2 linked regions of the Undibacterium sp. 5I1 genome follow. The protein of the gene in region 1 interacts with the protein of each later gene in a pairwise test. Links are inferred from orthologs where the notes say so. Each region holds a gene or a part of one and is shown in the gene's direction. Other genes may lie near its edges.

Evidence for each region.
Region 2: the proteins of RGU72_RS13250 (region 1) and lpdA interact in binary tests that used the Escherichia coli proteins (3 or more experiments, as listed by UniProt). The link is inferred for Undibacterium sp. 5I1 from one-to-one orthologs.

Annotation. Positions count from the first base shown.
Region 1 is NZ_JAVIWI010000001.1:3,000,829-3,011,871, reverse strand. The notes cover bases 1-3,014. They hold RGU72_RS13250 (UvrD-helicase domain-containing protein), read left to right. Parts: upstream 1-370; coding sequence 371-2,659; downstream 2,660-3,014. Other genes in these bases: RGU72_RS13245 (putative Na+/H+ antiporter), read left to right, coding at 2,714-3,014; thiE (thiamine phosphate synthase), read left to right, coding at 1-33. Also shown: more of RGU72_RS13245, read left to right, coding at 3,015-4,003; coq7 (2-polyprenyl-3-methyl-6-methoxy-1,4-benzoquinone monooxygenase), read right to left, coding at 4,087-4,713; RGU72_RS13235 (porin), read left to right, coding at 5,044-6,102; RGU72_RS13230 (porin), read left to right, coding at 6,460-7,503; RGU72_RS13225 (glutathione S-transferase), read right to left, coding at 7,621-8,295; RGU72_RS13220 (2-keto-4-pentenoate hydratase), read right to left, coding at 8,303-9,133; Holliday junction branch migration DNA helicase RuvB, read right to left, coding at 9,736-10,809; Holliday junction branch migration protein RuvA, read right to left, coding at 10,816-11,043. UniProt on the Escherichia coli protein: A helicase with DNA-dependent ATPase activity. Unwinds DNA duplexes with 3'-5' polarity. Translocates on single-stranded DNA with 3'-5' polarity. Initiates unwinding more efficiently from a nicked substrate than double-stranded DNA.
Region 2 is NZ_JAVIWI010000001.1:1,699,242-1,710,226, reverse strand. What follows is about bases 3,483-6,438. They hold lpdA (dihydrolipoyl dehydrogenase), read left to right. Parts: upstream 3,483-3,863; coding sequence 3,864-6,014; downstream 6,015-6,438. Other genes in these bases: RGU72_RS07605 (IS30 family transposase), read right to left, coding at 6,325-6,438; aceF (dihydrolipoyllysine-residue acetyltransferase), read left to right, coding at 3,483-3,850. Outside these bases: aceE (pyruvate dehydrogenase (acetyl-transferring), homodimeric type), read left to right, coding at 1-2,393; more of aceF, read left to right, coding at 2,495-3,482; more of RGU72_RS07605, read right to left, coding at 6,439-7,167; RGU72_RS07600 (helix-turn-helix domain-containing protein), read right to left, coding at 7,140-7,316; RGU72_RS07595 (transporter substrate-binding domain-containing protein), read right to left, coding at 7,515-8,333; RGU72_RS07590 (hypothetical protein), read left to right, coding at 8,675-9,031; RGU72_RS07585 (GGDEF domain-containing protein), read left to right, coding at 9,025-9,690; RGU72_RS07580 (tetratricopeptide repeat protein), read left to right, coding at 10,128-10,985. UniProt on the Escherichia coli protein: Lipoamide dehydrogenase is a component of the glycine cleavage system as well as of the alpha-ketoacid dehydrogenase complexes.

The DNA of each region.
Region 1 (11,043 bases):
GCCTCTGCAAAGGCATTCGCCGCTCTATTTTGAATAAATATACTCCTGGTGGGTATTTTCAAAGTGCCCATATAATAATTGGACAATAAGCTTATTTTCATAAAAATAATGGGGAGTATATATAATTTGTCGATCTTGATTAATATGTCGGTGTTCTTTTAGGTGATTATCAGGGCGAGCTTCAAAAGCCATTTAATCGAGATACAGCGCTAAGCAGGATTGATTACTTGGACGCAACAATACGTCGACATAGCAATACGCTGGCACGGCTATGGTACGCAACAATGGAACGTGCTGGAGGCATTTAATGCTCTTTAGCAGGGAGGGTTTTTAGAAGTTCTCCAGCGTGTTACTCCCGTATAATCATGGGATGCAAAATCTTCTCCATAATCTGAATCCAGAACAGCTCGCTGCTGTCACTTTACCTTCGCAATCTGCTCTGATTTTAGCGGGCGCAGGCTCTGGTAAAACCCGCGTCCTCACCACCCGGATTGCCTGGTTAATCCAAACCGGACAAGTATCACCGCAAGGGATTCTGGCAGTCACGTTCACCAATAAAGCCTCCAAAGAAATGTTGTTGCGCTTGTCGGCGATGTTGCCGATCAATACGCGCGGCTTGTGGATAGGTACTTTCCACGGCTTATGCAATCGCTTGCTGCGCGCGCATCATCGTGATGCCAGTTTGCCGCAGACGTTTCAGATTCTGGATTCATCGGACCAGCTCTCGTTTATCAAGCGTTTGCTGAAAGCGAACAACGTTGACGATGAGAAGTTCCCGCCGCGCACCTTGATGTACTTTATCAATAGCGCAAAAGATCAGGGTTTGCGGGCAGCAGCGGTGGATGCTTATGATGATTTCAACCGCAAAATGGTGGCGTTATATGAGCTCTATGATGCGCAATGTCAGCGTGAGGGCGTCGTCGATTTTGCAGAATTATTATTGCGTACTTATGAGCTGCTTAGCCGCAATCAGCCTCTGCGTGAGCATTATCAAGCTCGCTTTAAACATATCTTGGTTGACGAGTTTCAGGATACCAATGACCTGCAATATAAATGGCTAAAGCTGATATCGGGGCAAGGCAATCAACACAGCGGCGCGGTGTTTGCGGTCGGCGACGATGATCAAAGTATTTATGCCTTCCGCGGTGCCAACGTCGGCAATATGTCCTCGTTTGAGCAAGAATTTAAAGTCGAAAATATTATTAAGCTGGAGCAGAATTATCGCTCGCATGGTCATATTCTGGATACAGCAAATACCCTGATCGCCAATAACAGCAAGCGCCTTGGTAAAAATTTGCGTACCGACGCAGGTCATGGCGAACCTGTGCGCATCTATGAAGCCAGTAGCGATATTCAGGAAGCGCAGTGGATTATTGAGGAAGCCAAGAACCTGATACGAGAAGGTTCGTTGCGTAGCGAAATCGCGATCCTGTATCGCTCCAACGCGCAATCGCGGGTGATAGAGCATGCTTTGTTCACAGCGAATTTGCCCTACAAAGTGTATGGCGGTCAGCGCTATTTTGAGCGTGCCGAGATTAAGCATGCGATTGCGTATTTGCAGCTGATGGATAATCCGCACAATGATTCTGCCTTTTTGCGTGTAGTCAATTTCCCGGCGCGCGGGATTGGCGCACGCTCCTTAGAGCAGCTGCAAGATTCAGCCAAACAATATGGTATTTCTTTATACGCGGCAGTACCTTATGTCGCTGGTAAAGCGGGTACTTCTCTGGGTAATTTTGTCAAACTCATTGAGAGTGCACGGTTTGAAACCCAGCGTTTGTCTTTGCCAGAAATGGTCAAAATTGTCCTCGATTTGAGTAGTCTGATGACGCATTATCAGAACGAGAAAGAAGGCGCTGACCGTATCGAAAACTTGGAGCAGTTAGTCAATGCGGCGACACTGTTTATTTCCGAAGAGGGTTTTCGTTCGGATGCCCCGGCTTTGTTAGGGCCTGCGTCACAAGCGGCGGTCGGCCTGGTTACGATTGCCGATGGGGTAGAGATTATTGATGCAGATGCCGCCTTACCCACAGTGATGTCGCCGTTGTCAGCATTTTTATCGCATGCGTCTTTGGAGGCGGGCGACAATCAGGCGCAGGTCGGACAAGATGCCTTGCAACTGATGACGGTGCATTCTGCTAAAGGTTTAGAATTTGATGCAGTCTTCATCACTGGTTTAGAAGAGGGTTTGTTCCCGCATGAGAATAGCGCGAAGGAAGATTCTGGCGTTGAAGAAGAACGGCGTCTGATGTATGTCGCGATCACGCGGGCACGCAAGCGCCTGTATGTTAGCTTCTCGCAGACCCGCATGCTGCATGGACAGACGCGCTACAACATGCGCTCACGATTTTTTGATGAGATGCCAGAAGAATCGATTAAATGGCTGTCGCCAAAAATCCAGCCAAGCTGGTTCGGTAATAAAAAATCAGCTTGGGATGAAGAACCATCAGCAGGGGCAAATCATATTGCACAGAATTTTAATAAAACCAGCAGCAAGCCCGGCTGGCGCATCGGCGAGACAGTGATGCATGCCAAGTTTGGCGAGGGCGTGATTGTGAATATTGAAGGTGGCGGCAGTAATGCTAGGGCGCATATTAATTTTGGACGGCAAGGCATGAAGTTGCTGGACTTGAGTATTGCGAAATTGGATAAAGTGTAAAAAACGACTGTGCTCTATCAACCCGATTACATTTAAAAAGAAGCTTAATTTAATATGGATAACACGCAATTAATTAACTATGCAGGTGCGGCGATTTTTGGATTGGCGGTGTTACATACATTCTCTACCAAGCATTTTTTACATCTGGCACATACTAGTAAAAATCATGCGGGTTTATGGCATTTGCTGGGTGAAGTAGAAGTTGTCTTTGGTTTTTGGGCGTTAGTATTGGTTGGCTGTATTGCTGTACTGAATCATCAGAAAGCAGCCATCAGTTATTTAGAAAGCCAAAATTTTACTGAGCCGCTATTTGTCTTCGTGATACTGACCATTGCAGGGACAAAACCCATTTTGCAATCGGTGCAGAACTTAGTCAGCCGTATCGCGGCGATACTGCCGGTGAATCCCGCCGTTAGCGCTTATTTTTTGTGCTTGAGTCTGGTGCCTTTGCTGGGCTCTCTGATCACTGAGCCTGCGGCTATGACTTTGGCTGCCTTAATGTTGCGTGAGCGTTTTTATACGAAAGATATTTCTCAAAAATTAAAGTACGCGACGCTGGGTGTTTTGTTTGTGAATATTTCTATCGGCGGTGTGTTGACTCCTTTCGCTGCACCGCCAGTATTAATGGTGGCAGAAAAATGGGGTTGGGATATCAGTTTTATGTCCAGCGTATTTGGTTGGAAAGCAGCGATTGCTGTATTGATTAATGCGCTGATCGTAACGGTGGCCTTTCGCAAGCAGTTGATGGAGATTAAGCTCGCTGTAATCGGAGCGCGAACTGCCGATGCAATTGTCCAAAGTACGGAGGCTCCTGTGCCATTCGCTGTTGTACTGGTTCACTATTTATTTTTAGGCGCGACCGTCGTGTTTGCGCATTATCCTGCGGTCTTTATGGGATTGTTTTTGTTTTTCTTAGGCTTTACCGAAGCTTATCAACGCTATCAGGACAAGCTGATGCTGCGGGAAGGTTTGCTAGTGGCATTCTTTTTGGCTGGTTTGGTGGTACTAGGCGGAAAGCAACAATGGTGGTTGCAACCGATACTGGCGGGTATGGATTCCACCGTTTTATTTTTTGGTTCTTTGGGATTAACGGCCATTACCGATAATGCCGCACTGACTTATTTGGGGTCTTTGGTATCTGGTTTATCTGATGGCGCAAAATATGCGTTGGTCGCCGGTGCCGTGACGGGTGGTGGTCTGACGGTGATTGCCAACGCACCTAATCCAGCCGGGTTTGCGATTTTGAAGGAGTGTTTCGATGAGCAGGCAATTAGCCCACTAGGTCTGATTATCTCTGCTCTGATACCAACCGCGGTTGCGGCGGGTTGTTTTTTGATGTTGTGATTTTTTAGAATTTTAAGGCAACGTTTTATTCATTTTATGAGTAACGTCGCCGATATTTAAACATCACAAGTAGTCACGAATCGTCATAGATAGTAAGCAGTCGTTGTCATTACCTTAGACATACCCTTCATTAAGAACTGGAAGGGTAGCGGCAGCGCAGAAGCCCCAAGCGCGTCGGCCGCCGCGCCATGGGCAATTTCATCCAGGCGCATTTGTTCCACGATGGCTTTTGATTTTTTATCATCGGATGGAAGCTTGTCCAGATGACTTGCCAAATGCGCTTCGACCTGCTTCTCTGTCTCCACCACAAACCCCAAGCTAATTGCATCGCCACAATGCGCAGCAATCGTACCGCAGACATAGGCACCGGCGTACCAGACCGGATTTAGAAAACTGGTGTGTGAGTTTAAGTCAGCCAGTCTCTGCGCAGTCCAGGCCAGATGATCTTCCTCCTCTTTGCCAGAATGAGTGAATGCCTGTTTGATATCTTTAGACTGTGTAACCCGTCCTTGCGCATCATATAAAGCCTGCGCGCATACCTCACCTACATGATTCACGCGCATTAGTCCTGCGCTGTGCTTGCGGTCTTGTTCGCTTAATACTGTTTCCTTTAAATAGTGGCCAGGTTGCGCGCGTGAAGCATGTGCCTGACCACTAACTACACGCAGAGCGCGATCAAAACCAATGACGAATTTGTCTATATCAAACATATGCTCAACCCTTTTTATTCAATGTGTTTGTTAATGCGTATTGTAAACCGCCACCGTATATTGCGCTGTGTGCATACATGCCTGCATTCATGCTAAAAGTTGATTCTTTGATATGGAAAAAAAACTTCGTTGTTGTGAAGACGCCACATTAAATTTGCTTAAATACGATCGTTCGCAAATTCTCTTTGCCCAATTTGACTTAATTTGTTTCAATATGTACAGATTCTGAGACGAAAGGTGTCAAAGTCAAAGCAAGACTAAGGCAACCTAAAATTTAACTGATAGAGATCAGTACACTTTATAAAACTATAAATTTTGGAGACACATTAAATGAAAAAAACGCTCATCGCATTTGCAGTTCTCAGCGCATTTGCAGCTACTGCCTCAGCACAATCATCCGTAACGATTTATGGTTCTATTGATGCAGGTATTCGTGACGTCACCAACGTTGATGCTGCTGGCAATAGCAAAGTCACCATGGGATCCAACGGTACGTACAACTCTAATCGTCTCGGTTTTAAGGGCGTTGAAGATCTGGGTGGCGGCATGAACGCTCACTTTGTACTGGAGTCTGGCTTTAACACTGCAACTGGTACTTTGGACAGCGGTACGATGTTTAATCGTTCTGCTTTTGTCGGCGTAACGGGTGACTTTGGTAACATCGATCTGGGTCGTCAGTATTCTTTAGCTTTCAAAACTATTGGTACTTATGAGCCATTTAGCTATAAATTCCCTGCAATTACATCTCCTGTTGCTGGTGTAGCTTTGTTCTTCCCAGCCACGTTTAGTGGTGGTGGTGCTACTCGTTTTAATAATGATATTCAGTACACAGCTATCTTCAGTGGCGTAAAAGTTAGTGCTGAATACGCTTTAGGTGAAGTTGCTGGTGATATAGGTCGTAATACAGTTAAATCAGTTGCGGCTACTTACACTACTGGCCCAGTGAATTTCGGTGGTACTTTTATGTCCACCGACGTTGGTGGTTTACGTAATAAATACTACACAGTTGGTGGTGCCTACAAAGAAGGCGTAGTTCGGGTTTCTGGTGGTTATGTAAAAGAAACACAAGAATCTGTCTTGAACATTGATTCCTACCAAAAATCGTTTTGGGGCGGTATTAACTACACTATCACTCCTCAAATTGAGTTGACTGGTGCTTACTATGTTACTGATTACACCGTAGCGACTTCAGCTGCTACTAAGGTAGATGGTTCTCGAAAAAATTTGGTAGTTGCCGCAACTTATGCATTGTCTAAGCGCACAAATTTCTATGTTGAAGTTGATAATAAGAAGTTAACTAATGCGTTTGTAGGAGCGACAGCAGTATTGGGCACTATTAATAATGGAACACAAAATGGCTTTTCCGTTGGTATTACTCACTTATTTTAATAAATTAGCAACAAACATCATGTAGTTTTTGATGAATAAACCTTGTTAAGGAGCTTTATTTAAATAAGGCTCCTTTTAGTTTGTTAGGAATTGCCATAGAGCATTAATTCATCAATATTGTTAATAATATTGCAATTTTCCGTTGTTTATTAACGACGTTTGTTGTTTTACACCCTTATAAAAGCTGATTTGGCTTTGCTGTCCGCCTTTAATTTTGGTCAAATACGTTAACTTCTTTTTAGCCGCAACAAAATTTTTGAAGTATTAGCTAGTTTGCATTATTTAAATGATTAATTTAATAATATAAAGTTGGCTTGATGTAGTTTGATTAATATTAAAACCCTTGGAGAAATATCAATGAAAAAATCATTATTAGCTCTGGCCGTTTTGGCAGCAGTTGCAGGTTCAGCACAAGCTCAATCTAATGTCACAATTTATGGTGTACTGGACATGGCTTTGCAACACGAAAATCGTGGAGGTGCTGCTGGTAGCATCACAGCTCTGGACAGTGGTATCCAATCTGGTTCCCGTCTTGGCTTTAAAGGTAGTGAAGATTTGGGCGGCGGTTTAAAAGCAAACTTCCAATTAGAAATGGGCGTTAATGCTGATACCGGTGCATCTTCACAAGGCGGCTTAACTTTTGGTCGTCAAGCTTGGGTTGGTTTGTCAGGTGAGTTCGGTTCTGTGAATATGGGGCGTCAATACACACCTATCTTCATCGCTACAGATACTATCGATCCATGGGATGCCGGTTTTAATAGCACAGGTGGCGGCGCACAAGCTGGTCAAGGTACTTCTACAGCAGGTACTTTAGGCTTATTCGGTACACCATTCCGTACAAACAATACAGTTAACTACACAACAAATAACTTGAGCGGTTTCACAGGTTCTTTGGCTTACTCGTTCGGTGAAGTTGCTGGCGACACATCCGCTTTGCGTAACATCGGTCTGTCCGGCATATACGCTGACGGTCCGATACAAGCAGCGATCGCTTACAACACAAATAATGATGCAACTGGCAAAGCCAAGAAAATTACTTTCCTTGGTGGTATTTACGATTTTAGCGTAGCAAAATTGCACGCTGCATATGGTAAAACTACAACTGACGCTGGTTATGTTGGTCCAGTCGATACTAAAGAGTGGATGATTGGGACGACCGTGCCATTTGGCGCTGCTAACCTGATCGCCACTTACGCTAGTGTTACCAATAATTTGGCAGCTACTGCTGGTAAAGGTCAACAGTTTGCAATTGGCGGTACTTACTCTTTGTCCAAGCGTACTAACCTGTATACAAACTATGCTCGTACAACTAATGACACAAATTCAAATGCTGGTGGTATGGCAGCTGCAAATGGTCAGACAGATAGTTTGATCAACGTTGGTATTCGTCATCGTTTCTAATACTTTGCAGACTTAGGTCTGCCTAGTCAGTCACAAAAAAAGCACCTTTGGGTGCTTTTTTTGATTTTGAACAAATCTTCGTAGAGGTTTTTAAGTCGCGTAAAGTACTGAAGGTGCTTAGCCCAGCAATTTGTAAGCGCCGCCTTTTTCTAAGGCGCGAACATATGATGGCATTGCATGTATGCGCTGTAGCCAATCCATTAATTTGGGGTGACTTATACTATTTAAGCCTCCGCGTGCAGCTGATGCTTCTAATACGAAGCTCATTTGTATATCTGCAGCACTAAACTCACTACCGGCAAACCAGCCAGTGCCAGAGATCTCTGTTTCCAGATAATTCAGATGGCGTGTGATTTGTGGTTGTATGAAACTAGTTTTTACTTTTTGGGCTATGCCACGGGCAATCGGCTTCACAAAAAATGGCATCGGACTTTGCTCTATCCTATCAAACACCAATTTCATTAAGAGAGGTGACATGGCTGAGCCTTCAGCGAAATGTAACCAGTAAATATAGCGCAAATAATCTTTGGAGTCGCGAATAGGGATCAGTCGTCCGTTGGAATAGCGATTGATCAAGTATTCAACAATCGCGCCGGATTCTGCAATCGTCAAATCATCGTCGGTAATCACGGGTGATTTACCCAGCGGATGTACCGCCAATAAGGATGCGGGTGCTAACATCGTCCGGGGATCACGCTCATATCGCATGATCTGGTACTCCACACCCAGTTCTTCTAATAACCAGAGAATGCGTTGTGACCGGGAATTATTTAAGTGATGAACTATGATCATATTTATTTTAAACAAAAGAGACTGATAAGCCAGGTAGCGGCACTCCAGAGAACGCAGTAAACCAGGTTTCTCCTGGCAATACCGGATACGCATCAGTCCAGCTGCCAGTCGTTATAATTTCTCCGGCGGTGAGGGGCGAAAATTGAGCTTGTGTTTTGAGTAATTGGTGCAAGTGCCAGATCGCATGAAGCGGACTATCCAGAACATTGCTACCGAAGCCTGCGCTACGCAAAGAGCCATCACAAGACAGAGAGACGCTCGCATTGGCCAGTACCGGGCCTAAATGGTGACGCGTCGCGCTCGACAGCATACGCGGCTCACCGACCAACAAAGTACCGTGCAAGCCGAAGGCAGCGATGGCGTCAGCGGCTTCGAATTTCCAATCAGGGTAGGGGCTGACGACGATTTCTAAACCATGCGCCATCCATTCCAGGCAATCTGCCAGTTCATCCATCGTCGCATCGGCAGCAGGCGTGCGGCCCAGCTTAAAAACCACTTCTGGTTCTACCCGCGGTTGCAGCGCACCTTTGAGGTCTTGCGATGTGTGGACGTCATCAAGATACCGTACTGTGCTGTCAAACAGAGTTGTCCAGATTGGCGCATGAATGGATTCTTTTTGTCCGTACTTTGACCACAATGTTCTGTTAGTGAACGCCAGTTTTCTGCCAACCGGAACTTCGCCTTCAGCAGTACGAATATTATCTAAGCTCTTAGCAATATCGTAGGCGTCTGCAATACTTATTGCGGAGTTTGATGAGATAGGAGCGAGAGTTCTGGCGTGAGCACGCGCATCCAGAAATTGTTGAGCATAGCGATCGGCTTGGGAGGACATCAGCATGATAGCGCCAAGTTTTTAGGGAGTCCTTATTGTGGGCGAGGAGCACTGAATTCGCAAGCTGCAAGCTACATGTGAGGCAAAAAAACTGAGTTATGCCGAGCTTACTGCGGTTCAGTGCGTACCACTTTTACCAGAGGGCAATATAAAGGGGGGCATATTTTTTGCAAAAAATTACCGAAGCTAAAAAAGCTACCTCAGGGCTTGCTCCAAATCACTCAATTAGTTTTATCACGACAATTTGGTTTAATGTCTACATTGCCCTGAGTATGCAGATTAGATGCTTAAGGGGTAAGAATTTGTAGTTAAATTTATCCTTGTCATCAGGCTTCACGTTAGTAATGAGTTCGATCAATAAATATATACTCACTGGGTGTATATTTAATCGTCCATGTATATCCTGCTCATTAGGCTTATTTTTATGAAAATTATGGGGAGTATATTAATTTAGGCGCGAATTTGCTTGATTTGTATGCTCTGGCATGACGAGTCCAGCTCATTATTTTTAAGGGAGTCAAAACACTTCATTGACTGGAATAACTTTTTTGCGACACGCCAACTATCAAGCTTTTGCTCGGCTGAGCTAGCTAAAGTCTTAGTCGTATCTAACTTCCCCAAAGCTCACCATTAGGATTGGTTCTAGGTACTGCAACCCCAAAGTGCTCATAGGCTGAAGGCGTTGCGATGCGTCCGCGAGGGGTGCGCTGCAAATAGCCTTGTTGTATTAGATAAGGTTCTAACACGTCTTCGATCGTATCGCGCTCTTCGCCGATCGCTGCCGCTACATTGTCCAGACCGACAGGACCGCCGCCAAATTTAAATAAAATGGCTTCCAGTAATTTTCTGTCCATTACATCAAATCCGACGCTATCAACGTCCAGCATTTTGAGAGCCGCGTCGGCGATATTTTTAGTGATGTCGCCATTGCCTTTTACCTCGGCATAATCTCTGACTCTGCGCAGCAGACGATTGGCGATACGCGGTGTGCCACGCGCACGTTTAGCGATTTCATACGCGCCATCGGGATTGATAGGGGCGTTAAGCAAAGATGCCGAGCGTGTCACGATGCGGGTTAATTCTTCTGCAGTATAAAATTCTAGGCGTGCCACGATGCCAAAACGGTCGCGCAAGGGGTTGGTCAGCATGCCCGCACGGGTAGTTGCACCAACTAAGGTGAATGGCTGCAGATCCAGTTTAACCGAGCGTGCTGCGGGGCCTTCACCGATCATGATGTCGATCTGATAGTCTTCCAGCGCCGGGTATAAAATTTCTTCCACCACAGGCGACAAACGATGAATCTCGTCGATAAACAAGACGTCATTCGCTTCCAGATTGGTTAATAGAGCGGCTAAATCTCCTGCGCGCTCCAATACCGGCCCCGAGGTTTGACGCAAATTGACACCCATTTCACGCGCAATAATGTGTGCCAGTGTGGTTTTGCCTAAGCCTGGTGGACCGAACAGCAAAGTATGATCGAGTGCTTCTTTGCGCTGTCTGGCAGCGGTGATAAAAATCTCTAACTGACCGCGGATTTTTTCTTGCCCGACATACTCATCCAATTGTTTGGGACGAAGCGCTCGCTCGATCGCTTCTTCATTCGGTGATGCAGGTGTCGCCGCGATAATGCGGGTGTCGCTCAGATTGTTCGTGCTACTGAAGTTATCGGTTTGGATGCTCATGATGGATTAGCTTTTCGACAGAGATTTCAGGGCCAGCTTGATACCGTCAGAAACGCCAGTGCCAGCCGGCAAAGTCTTCAGCGCCAGCAAGGCTTCTTTGTCGGAGTAACCCAGCGCTAACAAGGCATTGAGTATGTCAGACTGATGGTCGTGCATGGCAATGCCGCCAGCACTGGCACCAATATCTGCGCCCAATTTACCTTTGAGTTCCAGTAATAAACGCTCGGCAGTTTT
Region 2 (10,985 bases), 1.3 Mb from region 1 along the record:
AGGCCAATCGCGTTGATGGTGATCTGGGCGGTCATTTATCCAGTTTTGCCTCACTGGCTAATATGCTGGGTATTGGCTTCAACCATTTTTGGCATGCGCCGACCGAAGATCACGGTGGCGATTTACTGTATATCCAGGGCCATTCATCTCCAGGTATCTACGCCCGCGCTTTTTTAGAAGGCCGTTTAACCGAAGATCAACTGATCCATTTCCGTCGCGAAGTCGATGGCAAGGGTTTGTCGTCGTACCCGCATCCAAAACTGATGCCAGATTTTTGGCAGTTCCCAACTGTATCAATGGGCCTTGGTCCCTTAATGGCGATTTATCAGGCACGTTTCCTGAAGTATCTACATGCACGTGGTATCGCTGATACTGAGAAGCGTAAAGTCTGGGCATTCTGCGGTGATGGTGAGATGGATGAGCCAGAATCTATGGGTGCGATTGGTATGGCGGGTCGCGAACAACTGGACAATCTGGTGATGGTCGTCAACTGTAATTTGCAACGTCTTGATGGTCCGGTACGTGGCAACGGCAAGATCATTCAAGAGCTGGAATCAGATTTCCGTGGCGCAGGCTGGAATGTGGTGAAAGTGATCTGGGGTAGCGGTTGGGATGAGTTGCTCGCTAAAGATAAAGACGGTATCTTGCAAAAAGTCATGATGGAAACTGTCGATGGCGAGTACCAGAATTACAAAGCCAAAGATGGCGCTTATGTTCGTGCGAACTTCTTTGGCAAGCATCCCAAGTTATTGGAAATGGTCAGCAAAATGTCAGATGACGACATCTGGCGCCTGACTCGCGGTGGACATGATCCCCACAAAATTTATGCTGCATTTAAAGTGGCACAAGAAAATAAAGGGCAACCGACCGTAATCTTGGCCAAGAGTATTAAAGGTTTTGGTTTTGGTAAATCGGGTGAAGCACGTAACACGGCGCATAACACCAAAAAGCTGGACGATGAAGCGATTAAAGCAATGCGCGATCGTTTCCAACTGCCAATCGCTGATGCAGATTTGCCAGGTATTCCTTTTTATAAACCTGCTGACGACACGCCAGAAATGCAGTACCTGCAAGCACGTCGTAAGGCGCTCGGCGGCTATTTGCCACAACGCCGTCAAAAAGCCGATGAAGAACTGATCGTCCCTGAGTTGTCGGCATTTAAAGCGATGCTGGAACCGACCGCTGAAGGTCGTGAAATATCTACCACTGCCGCGTATGTACGTATTTTGACTGCCTTATTACGCGATGCAAGCTTGGGGCCGCGTGTCGTACCAATTATGGTCGATGAGTCCCGCACATTTGGTATGGAGGGCTTGTTCCGCCAGATCGGTATCTTCAGTCAGGTTGGTCAATTGTATGAGCCAGTCGATAAAGATCAGGTGATGTATTACCGCGAAGATAAAGCTGGTCAGATTTTGCAAGAAGGGATTAATGAAGCGGGTGGTATGAGTTCATGGATCGCCGCTGCGACCTCATACTCGACCAACAACCGCGTGATGATTCCGTTTTATACCTACTACTCCATGTTTGGTCTGCAACGCGTTGGTGATCTGGCGTGGGCCGCCGGGGATATGCGTGCTCGCGGCTTCTTGTTAGGCGGTACCGCCGGCCGTACCACTCTGAACGGCGAAGGCTTGCAGCATGAGGACGGTCACAGTCATGTATTAGCTTCGACCATACCAAACTGCGTACCTTACGATCCGACGTTCGCACATGAAGTCGCGGTCATCATGCATGATGGTTTGCGCCGTATGGTCACAAATCAGGAAGATGTGTTTTACTACCTCACGCTGATGAATGAGAACTACAGCCATCCGGGACTGAAAGAGGGACAAGAAGAAGGCATCATCAAAGGTTTGTACCTGTTGCAAAAATCCGAGAGCGTGACCAAGCACCGAGTACAACTGATGGGCTCTGGCACGATACTGCGCGAAGTGATTGCTGCAGCAGAATTGTTGCAAAATGATTTTGGTATCGCGGCTGATGTCTGGTCTGCACCAAGCTTTACTTTATTAGCCCGTGATGGTCAGGATGTAGAACGTTGGAATATGTTGCATCCAACGGCAGAGCCGCGTGTGGCTCATATTACGCAATGCTTAAAAGATACGGCAGGTCCGATAATCGTTTCTACCGATTACATGCGTACCTTTGCGGAACAAGTACGCGCCTTCATTCCAAAAGGTCGTAGCTACAAAGTCTTGGGTACGGATGGTTTTGGTCGGTCTGACAGCCGTGCAAAATTGCGTGAATTCTTTGAGGTCAATCGCTATTTCGTGGTGATCGCTGCACTCAAAACCTTGGCTGATGAAGGTGTGTTGTCTGCCTCTGTTGTTGCCCAGGCTATTGAAAAGTACGGCATCAACGCAGACAAACCTAATCCGGTCACTGTCTAAGTTAACTGGGTTAATTTAGTTACCTAAGTAAGCATGAGCAAAGAAGGGCGCACTCAGCAAGTGATGCGCCTCTCTCAAATAATTTACGCGGAGCGAAAACTATGAGTGCGATTGAAGTCAAAGTGCCGGACATCGGCGATTTCAAAGAAGTAGAAGTGATTGAATTGATGGTCAAGGTTGGCGATACCATTAAGGTTGATCAATCATTAATCACGGTCGAATCAGACAAAGCCAGTATGGAGATTCCCTCCAGCCATGCTGGCGTCGTGACAGAAATTAAAGTGAAAGTCGGCGACAAAGTTGCCGAAGGTTCTTTACTCGTTGTGGTTGAGGCGTCTGGCGATGTTGCTCCGGTAACTGCTCCGGCAACTACTCCGGCAGCTGCGCCAGTAGCAGCAACCGTACCGGCAGCTCCAGTTGCATTAGCACCCGCGCCAGCACCAGCTGCGCCAGTTGCCGCCGCTGCGGTTGAGGTACCAGCTAGCACAGCGACAACATCAACTCCTGTCAGCAATGCCGATGGCAGCAAGCCACATGCATCACCGTCAATCCGAAAATTTGCGCGCGAACTTGGCGTTGATCTCTTGCGCGTGCAAGGTAGCGGACCTAAAGGCCGTATCTCGCAATTGGACGTGCAAAACTTCGTCAAAGGCATTATGGCTGGTAGTACAGCAGTATCGGCTGTTTCTGCTCCGGCAAAAAATGGCAGCGGTGTTGGTCTCGATTTGTTGCCTTGGCCCTCACTGGATTTCAGCAAATTTGGTAGCACCGAATTGTTGCCTTTGTCCCGCATCAAAAAACTCAGCGGCCCTAATCTGCATCGCAACTGGGTGATGATTCCGCACGTAACGCAGTTCGATGAAGCTGACATTACTGACTTGGAAGATTTCCGTAAATCGTCCAACGAAGCTTTGGTTAAATCGGGCGTTAAGCTAACGATGCTGGCCTTTGTCATCAAAGCTAGCGTCGCCGCTTTGAAGAAATTTAAAGCCTTCAACGCCTCCTTGGATGGGAAGGGAGAAAACCTGATACTCAAACAGTATTACAACATCGGTTTTGCAGCTGATACGCCAAACGGATTGGTTGTTCCTGTGATCAAAAATGCAGACCAAAAAACTTTGTCGCAAATCGCTGTCGAGATGGGTGAGTTGTCTGCACAAGCGCGTGACGGCAAGCTGAAGCCAGCTGATATGCAAGGCGCTACTTTTACGATTTCGTCTTTGGGCGGGATTGGTGGTACGGCATTTACACCTATCATCAACGCACCGGAAGTCGCTATTTTGGGATTGTCTAAATCGACGATTAAACCAGTGTGGGACGGCAAGCAATTTATTCCACGCTTGATGTTGCCTTTATCCCTGTCCTACGATCATCGCGTCATTGATGGCGCAATGGCTGCCAAGTTCACCGCGTATTTAGCCGATGTTTTGGCTGATCTGCGTAAAACCTTGCTGTGAGCGGAGAAAATACATGAGCACAATTGAGGTCAAAGTACCTGATATCGGTGATTTTAAAGAAGTAGAAATTATCGAATTACTGGTTAAAGTGGGCGATACGATTAAGGTCGATCAATCCCTGATTACGGTCGAATCGGACAAAGCGAGTATGGAGATTCCCTCCACGCACGCCGGTGTCATCAAGGAATTAAAAATCAAAGTGGGCGACAAAGTAGCAGAAGGAAGTATGCTGCTGGTGTTGGAGGCAGCAGGTGCAGCAGAAGTTGCAGCGCCAGTAACCCAAGCCGCTCCTGCCACTCCAGCTGCTCCTGCAGCCGCTGTCAGCGCTCCAGTAATACCAACAGCACCATCAGCACCAACGGCGTCCAGCATCGTAGAAGTTAAAGTCCCAGACATTGGTGATTTTAAAGAAGTAGAAGTCATCGAATTGATGGTCAAAGTGGGTGACAGCATCAAAGTTGATCAATCACTGATCACGGTAGAGTCGGACAAAGCCAGTATGGAAATTCCATCCAGCCACGCTGGCGTGGTCAAAGAAATTAAAATCAAAGTCGGTGACAAAGTTGCCGAAGGTGCTTTGTTATTACTGGTAGAAGCCGCAGGCCAAGTGTCTAGCGCAAGTGCATCTGCGGCCGCGCCAGCATCAGTATCTGCACCAGTTGCTGCACAGGTGGCGTCCGCCGCCGCTCCTGTCGTCTCCGCCGTCCCCGCACCAATCGCATCCAGCTACACCGGTAAAGTGGATGTGGAATGCGACATGATGGTTTTAGGCGCAGGTCCCGGTGGTTATTCAGCCGCTTTCCGTTCTGCTGATCTTGGGATGAATACAGTGCTGGTAGAACGCTATGCAGCCCTTGGCGGTGTTTGCCTGAATGTCGGTTGTATTCCGTCCAAAGCCTTGCTGCACGTCGCCGCTGTGATTGATGAGACCGCCTCGATGGCAGTGCATGGCGTGACTTTTGCCAAACCTGTGATCGACATTGATAAATTGCGTGGCTACAAAGAAAGCGTCATCAAAAAAATGACGACAGGTTTGTCTGGCATGGCTAAAGCCCGCAAAGTCAATGTAGTACAAGGTACAGGTCAATTCGTCAGCCCGAATCATATTGAAGTCACTGCCGCTGATGGATCTAAGAAAACTGTTCAGTTCAAACAAGCCATCATTGCAGCTGGTTCGTCGGTGGTGAACTTACCCTTTGTTCCGGCTGATCCACGTATCGTTGATAGCACCGGCGCTTTGGAATTGCGTCAGGTGCCTAAACGTATGTTGGTAATTGGCGGCGGTATCATCGGCTTAGAAATGGCAACCGTGTATTCCACATTAGGCGCACGTATCGATGTCGTTGAAATGATGGACGGCCTGATGCAAGGCGCAGACCGCGACATGGTAAAGGTCTGGCAAAAGTTCAACGAAAAACGTTTCGACAATATCATGTTGAAAACAAAAACCGTTGCGGTTGAAGCGCTTCCAGAAGGTATCAAAGTCAGCTTTGAAGCAGCAGAGGCCGGCGTGGCTGCACCAGCGTCACAAATTTACGATCTGGTGTTGGTGGCAGTTGGCCGCAGTCCTAACGGTAAAAAAATCGCTGCCGATAAAGCAGGTGTTAGCGTCACCGACCGCGGCTTTATCAACGTGGATAAGCAAATGCGCACTAACGTTCCGCATATTTTTGCGATTGGCGATCTGGTCGGTCAGCCTATGCTGGCACACAAAGCGGTACATGAAGCGCATGTTGCTGCAGAAGCCGCCTCCGGTGAGAAAGCCTATTTTGATGCGAGCGTGATTCCTTCTGTTGCCTACACCGATCCAGAAATCGCCTGGGTCGGTATTACAGAAGACGAAGCTAAAGCTAAAGGCATTAAGCTTGAAAAAGGCCATTTCCCTTGGGCAGCCTCGGGCCGCGCAGTCGCCAATGGACGTGATGAAGGTTTTACCAAATTGTTATTTGATGCAGAAACCAAACGCATTGTAGGTGGCGGTATTGTTGGCACGCATGCAGGCGATATGATCGGCGAAATCGCATTGGCAATTGAAATGGGCGCAGATGCAGTTGATATCGGCAAAACGATACATCCGCATCCGACCTTGGGTGAGTCTATCGGGATGGCTGCCGAAGTCTACAAAGGCGTCTGTACTGATTTGCCGCCTATGCGCAAAAAGTAATTAGTTGTTATCAGTAGGACTTACGCAAAATCGCCCCGGCTGCGTTGTAGCTCCTAGCTGTGCTACAGTACTATCTTCGTCGCTACGCCTTGCCGGGACAATTTTGCGTAAGTCCTAATAGTTGAATTGGTCCAAAAAAGCTCTTGGTGCACGTTAGCACCAAGAGCTTTTTTTCGTGCTTAAACTTGCTATTTGGGTGTTGATATCGGGCAGGATTTAATCACATTTATTATTCCCATAGAATATACTCACCATCAGTATGTTTTAATCGTCCAAATAATATTTGGACAATAAGACATGGCGGATTCAGCTACGAAGAGCAACGGGAGGTAAGTTTTAGGGGGAGTATATCCAAATTATAAAAAACCTCAAACGGCGTTCGATAGCCGAGGCATTTCCTAGGGCGATGATTGAGTTGATTGACTGCCCGTTGCAACTGGGCTTGAGTGATTTCCTTGAAGTTGGTGTTCTTTGGAAAGTAGTATCGTAATAAGCCGTTCGTGTTCTCGTTGAGCCCCCGCTCCCAGGAATGATACGGATGAGCGAAGTACACTTGGGCTTGCAGATGTGCTGCGATGGACTCATGCCCTGCAAACTCCCTGCCATTATCGAACGTGATGGTATGGCAGTGCTGCTGATGTGGCGTGAGCAGTTGCTCGATGCTGGCAGCAACTCCTTGCGCGTGTTTGCTATGATGTTGCCGGGCTAAGGTAAAACGAGAGACACGATCGACCCGCGTAATGACGATACCTTGCTGTTTCTTGCCAATGATCGTATCGCCCTCCCAGTCGCCTAAGCAGATTTTTTGATCCACGATCGCGGGTCGTTGGTCAATGCTGATACGGTTCTTGAGCATGCCCCGGCGCTGTTGACCACTACCGTAGCGTTTGCGGTAGGGCTTCTGACCCCGCAGATGCTTGAAGAGAGTGCCGCCCGCTCTGCGGTCAGCGTAGATGCGCAGATAGACGGTTTCATGACTGCTCTTCATTTTTTCCTGCCGTTCCAGGCTTAACCGTTCGATTGCTTGCTGCGGCGATAAGTCCATGCGCAGGTAGGTCGAGACGGCGAGCCAGTCGTTGTCATCAATACGTCGTGCGTTACGACTATTCTTTTGTCGTTCGTCGGCTATTTTTTCGCTTGTAAGGGGCGCCACCCGCTTCCTCCGGTATTGCGCTTGAGTTCCCTGTGGATGCTGGACTTATGACGATGGAGTGCGGCAGCAATCTCGCTGACTGTCTTTTTTTCTAACCGCAGTGCGTAAATTTGGTATCGTTCGTCTTGGGTTAGGTGTGTGTAGCGCATATTCGGCAACTTTCGACTGGCTGGTCAAAAGGCAGAATGCTATCGCATCTGACCCTTTGACTTTTTATTCAACGTTGCTCTTCGTACTTGAATCCGCCCTATTTTTAGTAAAAACAATGGGGAGTATATTGTTTTGAGCCAGAAAGGAGTTTTCTGAAGCTTTAACTCATAGTGCTTTGACGACTAGCCTAAGCTAAATTACCTAGCCTCATGTTCTGGCTTCCACAGCGCAGGCAGTTCGCCTGATTTACGTCCCTTGAGAATTGCTGCATTGACCCTGTTAATGATATCGCCATCATTTTGCAATCCATTGGTGAAGTGGATGTCATCAATCAAGAAGGGTCTGCTTAAAACTTTGATGCTGAATGTCGTCTGCTCAGCCATACGGATGTTTTTATCCCTGAGGTAGTTGTTCAGTTCCGTTTCCAATTCTTTGGGATTGGCGGTTCTGGAATTAAATAGCATCACATCCATACGACCGGACAATAACTTTTTTAATCTGGAACTAGTTTGCGGCTGATCTTCTTCTACTTTGAACAAGCGATTTCTTTTGCTATCGATCTCGTCACCAAACCGTATTCCTCTGACGATGCCGACAGACTTGCCTTTCAGGTCTTCGACAGAATTGAATTTGAGTGCCGAATCACTGCGCACAATGACCCAAATAAAGTCGGAGAAGATGGGAATGGAGTAACGCATTTCGCTCAGTCGCTCCGAGGTTTTGGACAGGCCAAACGCCAATCCTTCGCCCGCTTTGACATTCTCTACCAGACGAGAGAGCGGATAGCGTTTTATGTCAAAGTGGATGCCTAAAGTACGCTCAAAATAGTCAAGGATTTTTTGATTCTCTGGGCGAATCGAAGCAATCTCACCGTTTTCATCCCGAGTTTCAGCAATCAACAACGGTATATTTTGCACATTAAACGCGCTGGACAAAATCGCCGACGCCGCAATCCCGGTCGATAGCATCAATAACGAAAATAAAAAGAAGCTACGCATCCTTTTGCTGACTGACATAAAGATAAGCTTCCTAGAAGAGCGGTATTTTGAACCGGATTCAAAAATACTTGTTTGTAACGGCCTTGCACAATATTGTTACCGTATCATAATAATGATAATGGATCGCGTGTAATTCAAGACTTCTTTAAATGTAAGCCATTGTTATATGGCGCGATCTATGCTTTATGTATAGTGCATCTATTGCAAAATCCATTCATAATCAGTTCATACTATATTAATGTAGTGATCTGTATAAGTGGCCTGTACTAAGTGATCTGTACTCAGCGAACGGAAATTAACCGTAGTTCGCTGCCAGGGTTGGTTTTGTGCAAAACGCTTTTATTTCATAGTGAGCGATGATGTCAGGACAACGTGAACAACTTCCTTTGGGATCAGATTTACCCAAACGAGGACGCAATAGATCAAAAGAGGAAATTATTCTCTTGATGTTGTGCGCACTCAGTATCCCGAGTATTTTTCCGTTCGGGATAGTTCGCCTGTTGCAACATAATTGGGTGCTCGCCGCCGTAGATCTAACAATTGTGGTCGGCATGGCGTGCGTCTTTCTGTATGTATTTAATACGGGTCGAGTGCGCTGGGCTAGTATTTTCGTCACGATTTTTTACTCTTCAGGCATGCTCGCGGTTATTTTTATAAGGGGTGCACCGCTAGTGTATTGGGTCTATCCGACCATGATCGCTGCTTATTTATGCTGAAAGCTCACGAGGCCTTGCTGATCAATACAGTGTCTCTGATTGCTATGTTGTTTGCTTTATACGGTCAGATGGAGCTGATTAATTTGTCTAGCATCGCCATCACGATTATCCTCATTAATTTGTTCTCGACGATTTTTTCGTACCGCACTAATCTCCAGCATAAAGAATTAAATCAGCAGGCTGAACGCGATTTTTTGACTGGTGTCGGTAATCGCCGTGCACTTGATCGCCGTTTAGCGAAATTGGCTGATCCTAAAAATATGCAGCCGGAATCTTGTCTACTTTTATTTGATTTAGATCATTTTAAGAACGTGAATGATCAGTTTGGCCATATTGTCGGCGATCAGGTTTTGGTTCGATTGTGCGAATTAATTTGCACCAGAATTCGCACGACAGACTCAGTATTTCGCTATGGCGGTGAGGAGTTTGTCGTGATTGCAGTCGGCGCTAATTTACAAGCTGCAAGCAAGCTGGCAGAAGAGTTGAGGGCGCTGATTCAGAATGCGCCTTTACTGATTAATTTTCCGATTACGGTGTCGATTGGTGTTGCAAAAATTACGCCGGCAGAGACCGGATCGTCCTGGTTTCAGCGTGCTGATGCGATGTTATATGAGGCCAAGCAAGCTGGGCGAAATACGGTGCGTGTAGCCTCTGATTAAATTAATCAAGTAACTGATTATCCATACGCGATGTAAGGGGTGGCAGAGTGGTTGGTGCTACAACCAATCACGAAATTTAATTAAAGCCTTGAATTTGTATTCCGCTTACTTATTTATACTGGTAGTCAGTAATTATTAGTCGTCCATATATTAATTGGTGGATAAGACATATTTCTTAATTTATCTGAGGAGTATGTATTTTTTTTGAACTTTGTAATTATTATTCTCCTATTTTTTGTGCTTTGACTATTCATTTTAAATTTGAACATATCCCCCGATCGATTGTTGGAAAATAATAATCTGGCAATTACATTCTGTTACTTTTTAATATAGTTAAGAAACATCTTTACCGTATCTTTTCGAGCATGATTAGTGAGCGTAATTCATCCTGAAAAGGATGTCCGTACGATCAGCTTAGGTTTGATGGGAGAGTGAAGATGACACGGTTCAAAAAAGGAATCTTATTTCTCGTGGGCTTGGTGTCATTCACCACAGCCGTTGGTGACGATGTCACAGATCAGCTACAGACGGCGTTCAAGGGGGATGCTCTGGCTGACATCAGCACATTGACGCAATATGCCAAAAAAGGTGATCCGCAGGCGCAGACCAGGCTTGGTGTTATCTACTTCCAGGGCAAAGGCGTAGAGCAAAACTATCAGCAGGCTTCTTACTGGTTTGCACAGGCGGCGGCGCGTGGTCATGCGGGTGCGCAGACCAATTTGGGTTTGATGTATAGCAATGCTTTGGGTGTGCCCCAGAATCAACAAACCGCGGCGTACTGGTATCAAAAAGCCGCAGTGCAAGGCTACACGGCTGCCTACCTGAATCTTGGAATTTTATATTCTGAAAATGATGATGCTGACGACGGCGTCAAACAGGATTTAAGCAAAGCGCTGGCATCTTATAAAAAAGCCGCTTACCAAGGCAACCCGCATGCGCAGTACCGCTTAGGTGCCATGTATGCCAACGGCACAGGCGTGTTACATGATGACAAGCGCGCAGTATATTGGTACGCCAAAGCAGCACAGCAAGGCTTGGCAAGTGCAAGATTTAATTTGGGTTTGAAATATCTAAACGGTGAGGGCGTTTCTCAAGACACGCTGGAAGGATACAAATTAATGTTGCTTGCCAGTATCGATTTCGGTAAAAAAGAAATGGATAGTCGCGATCTTGTCAGTGAGGGATCAACTCGGGAATTGATTGATGACACCCAACGTCTGTCAGAAATGTGGCCTGTGAATATGGATGTTGTATTTGATGCGCCATCAGAAGAGGCTTTAGTCGCCTCCAATTCA